Regions from separate parts of the Streptomyces sp. NPDC034670 genome, predicted to be linked through region 1. Evidence: riboswitches for the same ligand, from Rfam matches in the RefSeq annotation. Region 1 holds a riboswitch; each other region holds the start of a gene.
The links. A riboswitch is a leader RNA that binds a small molecule or an ion and turns the genes downstream of it on or off. The one in region 1 is predicted to bind cobalamin.
Positions count from the first base shown of each region.

Region 1 (3,806 bases):
CTGGCCGACCTGCTGGACGACCTGTCCGACGGGGAGTGGGAGGCCCCGTCGCTGTGCGACGGCTGGCGGGTCCGCGATGTGGCGGCACATCTGACCCTGCCACCGACGCTTACGACGGGCGGGTGGATGAAGGAACTGGTGCGCTCCGGCGGCGCGTTCCACCGGATGATCAGGAACTCGGCGGTACGGGCGGCCCGGGAGCCGACGGGCGAACTCGTGGCGCGGCTGCGTGAGCATGCCTGCTCGCGTCTCGTCCCGCCCGCGCCGGGCGCCGGTGCGGACACGACGGTCATGGACGTGCTGACGCACAGCCAGGACATCGCCATCCCTCTGGGCCGGGAGATCGAGATCGTGCCGGACGCCGCCCGCGCCGGTCTGGAGAGCCTGTGGCGGCTGCGGTTCCCGTTCAATCCTCGCAAGGCACTGCGTGGCATTCGGTTCGTGGCGACCGACTCGCCCTGGGACGTCGGTGACGGGCCGGTCGTGACCGGCCGGACCGCGGCGCTCCTGCTGGTGTTCACCCATCGTGGGGCAGGGCTGGAGCGGGTGTCGGGCGCGGGTGTGCCGCTGCTGCGCGCTCGTTTGGCCTGATCGGTCCGGGCGCGTACGTCCGTGCCCGGCCCCTTTCGGACGCGTGGACGGACCGGGTCGGTGGTGCGGAGTCCGTGCACGGTCACCCGGCTGGCCGTCGGCGCCTCGCCCGCTGTGGCCCGCCGGTGGACGGGGCACAGCGGGCGAGGCCCGGGACGGCCCGGGACCGTGGGGCGTCCCCGCATTGTCCGGCTGTGGTCATGAGGGACCCCGGCTTCCGGGCCCGCCCGACCGCCGGACGGGTCCCGGTGGCCGGGTTCCCCGCGGGTTTTCTGCGGTGCTGTGTGTCGCCCGGTGCGTTGAGTACGTCCGCACCGTCCGTCGCATCGTCTGTCGTACCGAGGGGGTCGTTCGCTCTGCACCGCGATCCGGACATCGATCGGGTACGCGCCCTGCTGGCCCGCTGCGATGAGACCGTGCACGGTCCCGAACCGGCTCTGCCGTGCTTCCGGCTTGTCGAGGGTGACGTCCCCGTCCTCGGCAACTACCGGTGCTGGCACGGCCGTGACGCGCACAGCGGTGAGCGCACCGTCCGCATCCTCACTCTGTGCACGGCCGACGCCCGTTGAGTGCGGTCCCACCGCGATGGCACGCACCGGTGTCCCGTTCAAGAAGGAAAGCGTGGTGGCGCGCGCTAAGCTGCAAGCGCCCCGCGGGGGAAGTCCGGTCGAAGTCCGGCGCTGACCCGCAACGGTGGGCGGAGTCCTGTACAGGGTTCCGCGAGCCCGATTACCCGCGGTGGTGAAGCTCCTGTCGATCGCCGTGGACTGCGAGAGGGTGCTGCGCAGGGCGCCCGGGCGCCCGGAGCCGCTCCTTTGATCACGTAGGTGCACGGCCCGAGGCGAAAGCGATCCGCCTGTGGCCACGCTCCGCGACCGCATACCCGCTGTACCGCACCGCACCGCCAGCGGCGGGTCTCCACCGCTCCGGCGCGTCTCGTTGCCCCTGCTCGTGACCGGTCTGTGCGCCGCGCTGCCCGTCTCTCTGGCCTGCGGGGCGGGTATCGGCGCGTCGGGGCTCTCGTGGAGCGAGGCGCTGCATTACCTCTGGGCGGGGCTGACCGGTGGGGCCATCGCTGCGGACGAGGTCTCCTCCTACACCATCGTGTGGGAACTGCGCTTCCCGCGCGCCGTGCTCGCGGCGGTCGTCGGCGCCGGTCTGGCATCCGTCGGGGTCGCCGTCCAGGCCATGGTCCGCAACGCGCTCGCGGACCCGTTCGTCCTCGGGATCTCCTCCGGTGCGGGCGTGGGAGCCAACGCCGTGCTCATCTTCGGTGTCTTCGGCGCCCTGGGCATCTGGGCGCTGTCCACGGCGGCGTTCCTCTCCGCGCTCGCGGCCATGACCCTGGTGTACGCGATCGCCCGGACCCCGCGGGGGCTGACACCGCTGCGGCTCGTGCTCACCGGTACCGCGATGTACTACGGCTTCTCGGCCGTGACCACGTTCATGGTGTTCGCCGCGGAACACGGCGAGGCGGCCCGGTCCGCGGTGATGTGGCTGCTCGGCAGTCTGGGCGGCGCGAGCTGGTCCTCCGTACCGGTCGCGGCGGGCGCGGTCCTCGCCGGCCTGGCCCACCTCGGGTGGTCGGCCCGGCGTCTGAACGCCCTGGCAATGGGCGATGAGACCGCCGCCGCGCTGGGGGTGGACCCCGCACGGTTGCGTAAGGAACTCTTCCTCACCACCGCCGCCGTCACCGGGGCGGTGGTCGCGGTGAGCGGGGCGATCGGCTTCGTGGGCCTGATGGTCCCGCACGCCGCCCGGATGCTGGTCGGCGCGGACCACCGCAGGCTGCTGGCCGTCGCACCCCTGGCCGGCGCCGTGCTGCTGATCTGGGTCGACATCCTGTCGCGCGTGGTGCTCGCCCCGGCCGAACTGCCCTTGGGCGTCCTGACGGCGGCGATCGGTGTGCCGTGCTTCGTGATGCTCATGCGCCGCCGCACCTACACCTTCGGAGGCGTGTGATGCAGGTCGACATCGACGCGGTGACGATGGAGATCTCCGGTGCGCGGGTGCTGGAGGAGATCTCACTGCGGGCGGACAGCGGCCAGGTCGTGGGCCTCGTCGGGCCCAACGGCAGCGGCAAGTCGACCCTGTTGCGGTGCGTCTACCGGGCCCTGCGCCCCACAGCCGGTGCGGTGCGCCTCGGCGGCGACGACCTGCTGGCCCTGAACACGCGCGAGAGCGCACGCCGGCTGGCGGCCCTTCCGCAGGAAGCGGCCACGGAGTTCGACTTCACGGTGGCCGAGGTCGTGGCCATGGGCAGGCTGCCGCACCAGGGGGCGGTGGCCCGGGACACCGACGAGGACCTGCGTGCGTGCGCCGCCGCGCTGGAGGAAGTCGGCGCCGGCCACCTGGCCGACCGCGGCTTCCTCACGCTCTCCGGCGGTGAGAAGCAACGGGTCCTGATCGCCCGCGCGCTCGCCCAGCAGCCGCAGGTCCTGGTGCTGGACGAGCCCACCAACCACCTCGACATCGCCCAGCAGCTGGAGGTCCTGTCCCTGATCCGGGCCAGCGGGCTGACCGTGCTCACCGCGCTGCACGACCTCAACCTTGCCGCGCTCCACTGCGACGTCCTGCACGTCATCGACGGCGGCCGGATCGTCGCCTCCGGCGCCCCCCACGACGTCCTCACGCCCGTCGTGCTGGCCGACGTCTTCGGTGTCCGGGCACACCGCGTCCCCCACCCCGAGACAGGCGCGATCCAACTGCTCTTCGACCGTCTTCCCTCCCAGTAGTCCGCCCACCCCGGCCCATCCGCGAAGGAGCCACCACCATGCCCAACCTCGCACGCCCCACCGCCTTCGCTCTCCTCCTGGCCTTCGCCGTCACCGGCTGCGGCGCCGACGTCTCGTCGCAGGAGGCAAAGGGAAACGGCGCCCGAACACACGACAGCCACTATCCGGTCACGGTCGAAAACTGCGGCGAGAAGAAGACCTTCGAGAGGGCTCCGCAGCGCGTGGTCACCAACGACGTGGGCATCACCGAGATCATGTTCGCCCTCGGCCTCGAGGACCACATGGCCGGATACGTCATGCCCGACGACAAGGGCGACCTCACCAAGGTGCCGTGGAAGGACGGCTACCGGAAGACCGAATGGCTCTCGAAGGACCGGATCAACAAGGAACTGGTCCTGGACGTCCGTGCCGACCTGGTCTTCGCGGGCTGGAACTACGGCTTCAACGAGGGCGAGGGCTTCACGCCCGCCGTGCTGCAAC
Region 1 covers NZ_JBVITR010000012.1:2,922-6,727, reverse strand. The annotation lists gene ACZ56B_RS11470 (maleylpyruvate isomerase family mycothiol-dependent enzyme) at 1-591, shown strand, start outside; gene ACZ56B_RS11465 (hypothetical protein) at 1,008-1,160, shown strand; cobalamin riboswitch at 1,203-1,346, shown strand; gene ACZ56B_RS11460 (FecCD family ABC transporter permease) at 1,450-2,553, shown strand; gene ACZ56B_RS11455 (ABC transporter ATP-binding protein) at 2,553-3,326, shown strand; gene ACZ56B_RS11450 (ABC transporter substrate-binding protein) at 3,365-3,806, shown strand, end outside.

Region 2 (3,806 bases), on a different contig from region 1:
GCGATGCAGTGCGTGAGGGGCTCGTCGTCCTCGATCAGCGTCGTCTTGATGTGGGACCGCGACGGCTTGGTGACGTCGATGATCCGCTGCACCGCGGGATCGGACGGATGGGTGATGGTGTCCAACTCGGTCATGGTCGTCCTACCGGCTGCTGTGTTCAGTGACGCGATTCCTGGGGTGCGACGCCCCGCGTGACGGCGGCCCGCAGGGGGCTGCGCCGATCGGGTGGCACGCACGCGAGGGGAGGATGCTGCTGTCCGGCAAGACTCCCCGCTCTCCCCGTCCGAGGCTCGCGCGGTCCGTCCCGCACACGAAGTGTTCGCCGGGATCATACCTTCCGGGCTGTGCCGGACCAATTCCGTTCACGGCGGCGGGGGCCCGGCGCCCCGCGAGCGGCCGGGGCGGTCGCGGCCGCTTCCCGGGGGCGGCGGGGAACACGGGAAGGGGACCTGTGCCCGCCGCCCCCGGCGGGCACAGCCCGAAGGGCCCCGTGCCGACCGCCGAAGGGGTGCCGGCGGGAGTGGCGGACGCCGGCCGGCACGGAACGGCTCACCCCGGCTCGGGGGCGTGCGGGCTGCTCGCGGGCGGTTCGACCGTGCGCTCCCGGCCGCCGTCGTGGCCGGACGCCACCACGACGAGGAGACCGACGACGACGGCCGCGGCGGCGACCCGGCCCGCGGCGCGCAGCGCCCAGCCCGGCAGGGAGGCGCCCCCGCGCCCGCCCGGCGCGCCCAGCCGCTCCGCCCGGCGGGCCGGCCGCAGCAGCCGGAGCAGCAGCAGGACGGCGACCGGCAGTTGCAGCAGCCACAGCAGGGTGCGCGGCCACTCGCCGTACCAGACGTTGGTGCCGTACAGCAGGGTGTGCCACACGCTCAGCACGTACACGACGATCACGAAGCGGTGCATCCGCCGCCAGGTGTTCGCGCCGATGCGGTGCCGGACGTAGAACAGCAGCCCCAGGGGGATCGCCAGGTACAGGGCGCCCTGGCCGATCGGAATGGCGATCTTCCCGGTCCCGGAGTCGTACCAGCCGGGCACGAAGGCGTCCGCGAAACCGACCCACAGCCGCTCGGCCCACGCCAGCCGGGCCTCGTAGCGGACCAGTTCGGCCGCGAACATCAGCGCGTGCGCGGCCATCAGCGCCGTCGTGGTCAGGCTGGTGGTGCGGTGCCAGCGCTCCAGGACCTGCCGGGAGACGGGCAGCCGGGCCGGGCGCGGCCCCGACAGCAGCAGCCCGAGCATGACCGTGCCCCACGCCCACAGCAGCGCCGACCAGCCGAACGCCTGGCTGAGCAGGTACATCCAGTACGTGCGGGGGTCGTCCATGAACGGCATGACCGCGACCGTCGCCGAGTCGCCCGACTCCATGCGCGCCCAGAAGAACACGAACACGGCCGCCGTGAGGACGACGGCGGCACTCGCGTCGGGGATCGCGGCCCGCAGGTCGGCGCGCAGGGTGACGCGCTCGGCGGGGCCCCGCCCGGGGGCGGGCGGGGTGGTCGTGCCGTCCGTGTCCGGCGTCGCGTCGGGGAGCATGCCGTGGCCTCCTGGCACTGGTCGTCCGCATGCGGTGGGGGGTGGGGCTCCGGGCGTCAAGTGTGGCCGAGGAGGCCGGAGTTTCCGAGACGTGATCAGGCCAGAGCGGTCGGCCGGGCCGGAACCCCGCCCTTTCGCCCGCTCCGGGAAGGAACGTACTATCGCCTGGTCATCACCGCGACGGGAGACAGGAAGCCGGTGCGAATCCGGCACGGTCCCGCCACTGTGACCGGGGAGTGCACCCCTTCGACACGCCACTGCGCGAGCCGCGGGAAGGCAGGGGGAGGAGCGTCGATCCGGGAGTCAGGAGACTGGCCTGTCGCGGGCCCGTTCCGAGGAGCGCGGACTCCCCAGGAGGCTTCACGTGTACGACGGCGCGTCCCGTCCCCCGCTGTTCTCCCCTGCCCGCACCCGCCGGACCCGGCGCGCCGCGGCCGCGGCCGTCGCCCTGGCGGCGGTCCTGCTGACCGCGGGCTGCGGATCGTCGCGGGACACCACCGAGGACACGAGGGCGACGGCCTCGCCGGCCGCGGGCTTCCCCGTCACCGTCGACAACTGCGGTGTCCGGACGACGTACGACAAGCCGCCCTCCCGCGTCGTCACCGTCCACCAGCACCCGGCGGAACTCATGCTCGCGCTCGGGCTGAAGGACCGCATGGTCGGCACCGCCTTCCCCGACTCCGCCGTCCTGCCCGAGCTGAGGGAGGACTACGAGGCGATCCCGGAACTGGCGAAGAGGGAACCGTCGTTCGAGACGGTCCTGGAGGCCGGGCCGGACCTCGTCTACGGCGGCTACGGCAGCGCCTTCGCCGACCAGGAGGGCCGCTCCCGCCAGGCGTTCGCCGACGCCGGCATCGACACCCACCTCAACCGCGAGTACTGCGGCGAGAAGCGGGTGACGATGGAGGACACCTACGAGGAGATCCGCACCGTCGGCAGGATCTTCGGCGTGTCCGACCGGGCGGACGAGCTGGTCGCCGATCTCCGGGCCCGGGTCGACGAGGCCACCGCCGCCGTCGAGGACGAGCCCGAGGTGTCCGTCTTCGTGTACGACAGCGGCGACAGGACCGCCTTCACGGCGGGCGGCAGGAGCCTGGGCACCGAGCTGATCCGGCTGGCCGGCGGGAGGAACGTCTTCGCCGACCTCGACGACGTCTTCGGCGACGTCTCCTGGGAACAGGTCGTCGCGCGCAGACCGGAGGTCATCGCCGTCTACGACTACGCCGGCGCCGGCGGCGTCGAGCAGAAGAAGGAGTTCCTCCTCTCCCAGCCCGCCCTCGCCGACGTGCCGGCCATCAGGAACAAGCGGTTCGTCGTCCTGCCGCTGACCGCGACGCTGGTCGGCATCCGGTCGGCGTACGCGGTGGAGGACCTGGCCCGCGGGCTGCACCCCGAGAGCTTCCGGTGATCCGCCCCGCCGCGGACGCGGACGCCGCGGACACGTCCGCCGGTCCGGCCGCCGGCCGGCGGCCGGACCGGAAGAGGGGGAAGAGCGGAAAGGCCGGGGAGCGCGGAAAGGACGCGGGCCGGCCGGGCGGGACACGCGCGGGCCGGGGCGCCCTCGCCGGGACCCTCCTCGTGCTCGCCGCGCTGCTCGTGGTCTCGGTCACGGCGGGACTGGCCGTCGGCTCGGTCCGGGTGCCGCCCGGCCAGGTGTGGGACATCGTGACGCACGCGCTGGGCGCCGACCGGCCGCAGCCGGACTGGTCGCGGGCGCGGGAGACCATCGTGCTGGAGGTGCGGGCGCCGCGCGTGCTGCTGGCGGTGGTGGCCGGTGCCGGGCTCGCGGTCGTGGGCACCGCCCTGCAGGCCCTGCTGCGCAACCCGCTCGCCGAGCCCTACCTCCTGGGGGTCTCCTCCGGGGCGTCCCTGGGCGCGGTCGCGGTGATCGTGTTCGGGGTGAGCGTGTTCGGGCCGGTGTCCCTGCCGGCCGCCGCGTTCGCGGGCGCGCTGGGCGCGCTGCTGCTCGTCTACGCCACCGCCCGCACCGGCGGCCGGATCACCTCGGCCCGGCTCGTCCTGTCCGGTGTCGCGATCGCGTCGGTGCTCACCGCGGTCCTGGACCTGCTGCTGCTCACCACCGACCGGGGCAACGAGGCCCGCACGGTCCTCGCCTGGACCCTCGGCGGTCTCGGCGGCGTCACCTGGGGCACCCTGTGGCTGCCGGGCGCGGCCCTGCTGCTCGGCGTCGGCGTCCTCCTGGCGCAGGCCCGCAACCTGAACCTGCTGCTGGCCGGCGAGGAGGCCGCCACCACGATGGGCCTGGACGT
Region 2 covers NZ_JBVITR010000001.1:140,574-144,379, reverse strand. The annotation lists gene nshR (NshR/TsnR family 23S rRNA methyltransferase) at 1-134, opposite strand, end outside; gene ACZ56B_RS00665 (ferric reductase-like transmembrane domain-containing protein) at 550-1,536, opposite strand; cobalamin riboswitch at 1,686-1,870, shown strand; gene ACZ56B_RS00660 (ABC transporter substrate-binding protein) at 1,901-2,944, shown strand; gene ACZ56B_RS00655 (FecCD family ABC transporter permease) at 2,941-3,806, shown strand, end outside.
Region 2: it holds a riboswitch for cobalamin, as region 1 does, so the genes downstream of both, ACZ56B_RS00660 (ABC transporter substrate-binding protein) here and ACZ56B_RS11460 (FecCD family ABC transporter permease) in region 1, are expected to answer to the same signal.

Region 3 (3,806 bases), on a different contig from region 1:
AGGCGGGCAGCGGGCCCTTGGCCTCGGCCAGGCCGGCGGAGGCCTCGTAGGCGGCGAGCATGATCCGCTCGGCGATCCGGGTGGACAGGGCCCGGGCCCCGGGCGAGTCGAAGGGCAGGCGCAGCCGGAAGAAGACGTCCTGCAGACCCATCACGCCGAGGCCCACCGGGCGCCAGCGGGCGTTGGAGCGCTCCGCCTGCTCGGTCGGGTAGAAGTTGATGTCCACGACCCGGTCGAGGAACGTGACGGCGGTGCGCACGGTCGCGTCCAGCCGTTCCCAGTCGAGGTCCCCGGCCGCCGGGTCGACGAACGCGCCGAGGTTGACCGACCCCAGGTTGCAGACCGCCGTCTCCCCGTCGTCGGTGACCTCCAGGATCTCCGTGCAGAGGTTGGAGGAGTGGACCACGTGGCCCGGCGTCGCCGTCTGGTTCGCCGTCCGGTTGGCGGCGTCCTTGAAGGTCATCCAGCCGTTGCCGGTCTGCGCGAGGGTGCGCATCATCCGGCCGTACAGCTCGCGGGCGGGGAGGGTCCTGCGGGCCAGTCCCTTCTCCTCGGCGGCCCGGTAGGCCGCGTCGAACTCCTCGCCCCACAGGTCGACCAGCTCCGGCACGTCCGCCGGGGAGAACAGCGACCACGGGCCGTCGGCGTCCACCCGGCGCATGAACTCGTCCGGCACCCAGTGCGCGAGGTTCAGGTGGTGCGTGCGGCGGGCGTCCTCACCGGTGTTGTCGCGCAGCTCCAGGAACTCCTCGACGTCGGCGTGCCAGGTCTCCAGGTAGACCGCCGCCGCGCCCTTGCGCCGCCCGCCCTGGTTCACGGCGGCGACCGAGGAGTCCAGCGTCTTCAGGAACGGGACGATGCCGCCCGAGTGCCCGTTGGTGCCGCGGATCAGCGAACCGCGGGAGCGGATGCGGGAGAAGGACAGGCCGATGCCGCCGGCGTGCTTCGAGAGGCGGGCCACCTGGTGGTAGCGGTCGTAGAGGGAGTCCAGCTCGTCCGCGGGGGAGTCCAGGAGGTAGCAGGACGACATCTGGGGGTGCCGCGTACCGGAGTTGAACAGGGTGGGGGAGGAGGGCAGGTAGTCCAGGCGGCTCATCAGCCCGTACAGCGCGGCGACCCCGTCCACCGACCGGGCGCCGTCGTCCTCGGCGAGGCCGGCGGCGACGCGCAGCAGGAAGTGCTGCGGCGTCTCCACGACCCTGCGGGTGATCGGGTGCCGCAGCAGGTACCGGCTGTGCAGGGTGCGCAGGCCGAAGTAGCCGAAGCGGTCGTCGGCCCGGGGGTCGATCAGCGCGTCGAGCCGGTCCGCGTGGAGCCGGACGAACGCGGCGGTGCGGTCGGCGATCAGGCCCTCGCGGTGCCCGGTCGCGACGGACTCGGTGAACGTGGTGACGCCCTGCGAGGCGGCCTCGGCGCGGATGCCGATGGTCAGCAGCCGGGCGGCGAGCCGGGAGTAGGCGGGGTCCTCGGAGATGAGCCCGGCCGCGGCCTCGGTGGCCAGCTCCCGCAGCTCCGCCTCGTCGGCGCGGGCGGACCGGCCGCGCAGCGCGGCGGCGGCGACCCGTCCGGGGTCCGTGTCGGGCAGGTCGGCGGTCAGCTCGGTCAGGGTCCGCAGCAACGCGGCACCGGGGCCGTCGCTCCGCTCGGTCGTGTCGGCCGCTGAGGCCGGATCGGCTGGCGCGATGGTCACGTGGGGCTCTCCCTCGCTCGGCACGGGGCCTCGTCGAGGGCAGGGGGCAGCACACGAGCGCACGCGGCGTCGCGTCCACCGGCCCATTCCACGAGGCCCGGACGTCCACGCACCCGGACCGGACGGCCGGGCGCACTGTCGGCAGGTCCTCGGACTGAAGCCCGTGCACACCGCGCGAGGACGCGGGCGGGCACGGGTACACCGTTGCGGGACAGTTCCGGATTCGCACCGGATTCCCCTGCGGCGACAGCGAGCATGAGCATACATCTTGTGCCGGGCGCTGTCGGCAGGCCCATATCTTGTGTCTCGGCGGTGTCAGAGTGCCAATTCGTAGGTGAGGAGGGTGAGGTCGTCCAGGTCCGGTACGGGATTCCAGTCGCGCTCGGGGGTGCGGACGAAGCCCAGCCGCTCGTAGAGGCGGTGGGCGGCGTGCATGGTGCGCTGGGTCGACAGCACGATCCGGGTACGACCCCCGACGGCCCGCGCCCGGTCGACGCAGGCGCGGACGAGGGCCTCCCCGGCGCCGCGGCCCCGGGCCGCGCGGGCGACCGCGAGCATCCGGATCTCGGCCTCGCCGGGCCCGGCCAGGTCGGCCATCGGCCCGCCGTCCGGTACGAAGGTCACCCCGCCCAGCACCCTGCCGTGCTCCGCGGCGACCAGCACCTCGGCGGCCGCCGCCCGCTTCGCCACGTCCCTCAGCTCGCCGAGGTACGCGTCGCCCTCCCCGAAGTCGAGCAGTCCGTCCCGGAGGTAGACCTGCGCGGTGATCTCACCGAGTTCCCCGTACTCGCCGGGCTCCGCCGGCCGGATGACGATGTCCATGGGGGCGAGTGTGCCCGACGGGTACGACGGCGGGCCGCCGGATTCCTCCGGCGGCCCGCGGTCTCGGGGACGGCGTCAGTGCGCGCTGCCCGCCGTGGCCGGCGGCAGCTCCACCCGGACGCCGGGGTCGCCCGCGTCCGCCGTGTAGTCCTCCGGCCTCGTCCGGTCGACGCCCTCGGGGGCCTTGACGGCCCTCAGGACGAAGGTCAGCACGACCGTCACCAGGACGTTGAGCACGAAGGCGGTGAGACCGATGTAGCCGATCTCGCCGATGCCCGGGATCTCCTTCGCCGAGCCGCCGAAGTGCTTCTGCGTCGGCGAGGCCACCCCGTACGCGGCGACCGTGCCGTAGACCATGCCGACCGCCCAGCCCCCGAGCAGCGCCCAGCGGTGGAACCAGCGGGTGAACAGGCCGCCCACCAGCGCCGGGAAGGTCTGCAGGATCCAGATGCCGCCCAGCAGCTGGAAGTTGATGGCGACCGTCTTGTCCATGGTCAGGACGAAGGCCAGCGCGCCCACCTTCACCAGCAGCGAGACGATCTTCGAGACCCTGGTCTCCTCGGCCGCCGTCGCGTCCGGCTTGAGGAAGTCCTTGTAGATGTTGCGGGTGAAGAGGTTCGCCGCCGCGATCGACATGATCGCCGCCGGCACCAGCGCGCCGATGCCGATCGCCGCGAAGGCCACGCCCGCGAACCAGGCCGGGAACATGTCCTCGAACAGCTGGGGGATCGCCAGCTGGCCGTTCTGCACCTTCACGCCCGCCGCGATCGCCATGAAGCCCAGCAGCGCCAGCAGACCCAGCATCAGGGAGTACAGCGGCAGGATCGTGGTGTTGCGGCGGATCACCTCACGGCTGCGCGAGGACAGCGTCGCGGTGATCGAGTGGGGGTACATGAACAGCGCGAGCGCCGAGCCCAGCGCCAGCGTGGCGTACGTCCACTGGCCCGCCTCGCCCGGTACCAGCGCACCGCGCGGCTCGCCCGTCGCCGGGTTGGTCTCGGCGAAGGCGGCGCCCGCCTCGGCGAAGACGTCGTCGAAGCCACCCAGCCTGATCGGGATGTAGATGATCGCCACCGCGATGACGAGGTAGATCAGCGTGTCCTTCACGAACGCGATCAGGGCGGGGGCGCGCAGCCCCGACGAGTAGGTGTACGCCGCCAGCACGCCGAAGGCGATCAGCAGCGGCAGGTCCTTGACGAACCAGTTGGTGTGCTCGCCGCCGCCGACGCCCATCACGTCCAGCACGGCCTGGATGCCGACCAGCTGGAGCGCGATGTAGGGCATCGTCGCCAGG
Region 3 covers NZ_JBVITR010000015.1:78,832-82,637, reverse strand. The annotation lists gene ACZ56B_RS13640 (ribonucleoside-diphosphate reductase subunit alpha) at 1-1,690, opposite strand, end outside; cobalamin riboswitch at 1,814-1,953, opposite strand; gene ACZ56B_RS13635 (GNAT family N-acetyltransferase) at 2,006-2,512, opposite strand; gene mctP (monocarboxylate uptake permease MctP) at 2,588-3,806, opposite strand, start outside.
Region 3: it holds a riboswitch for cobalamin, as region 1 does, so the genes downstream of both, ACZ56B_RS13640 (ribonucleoside-diphosphate reductase subunit alpha) here and ACZ56B_RS11460 (FecCD family ABC transporter permease) in region 1, are expected to answer to the same signal.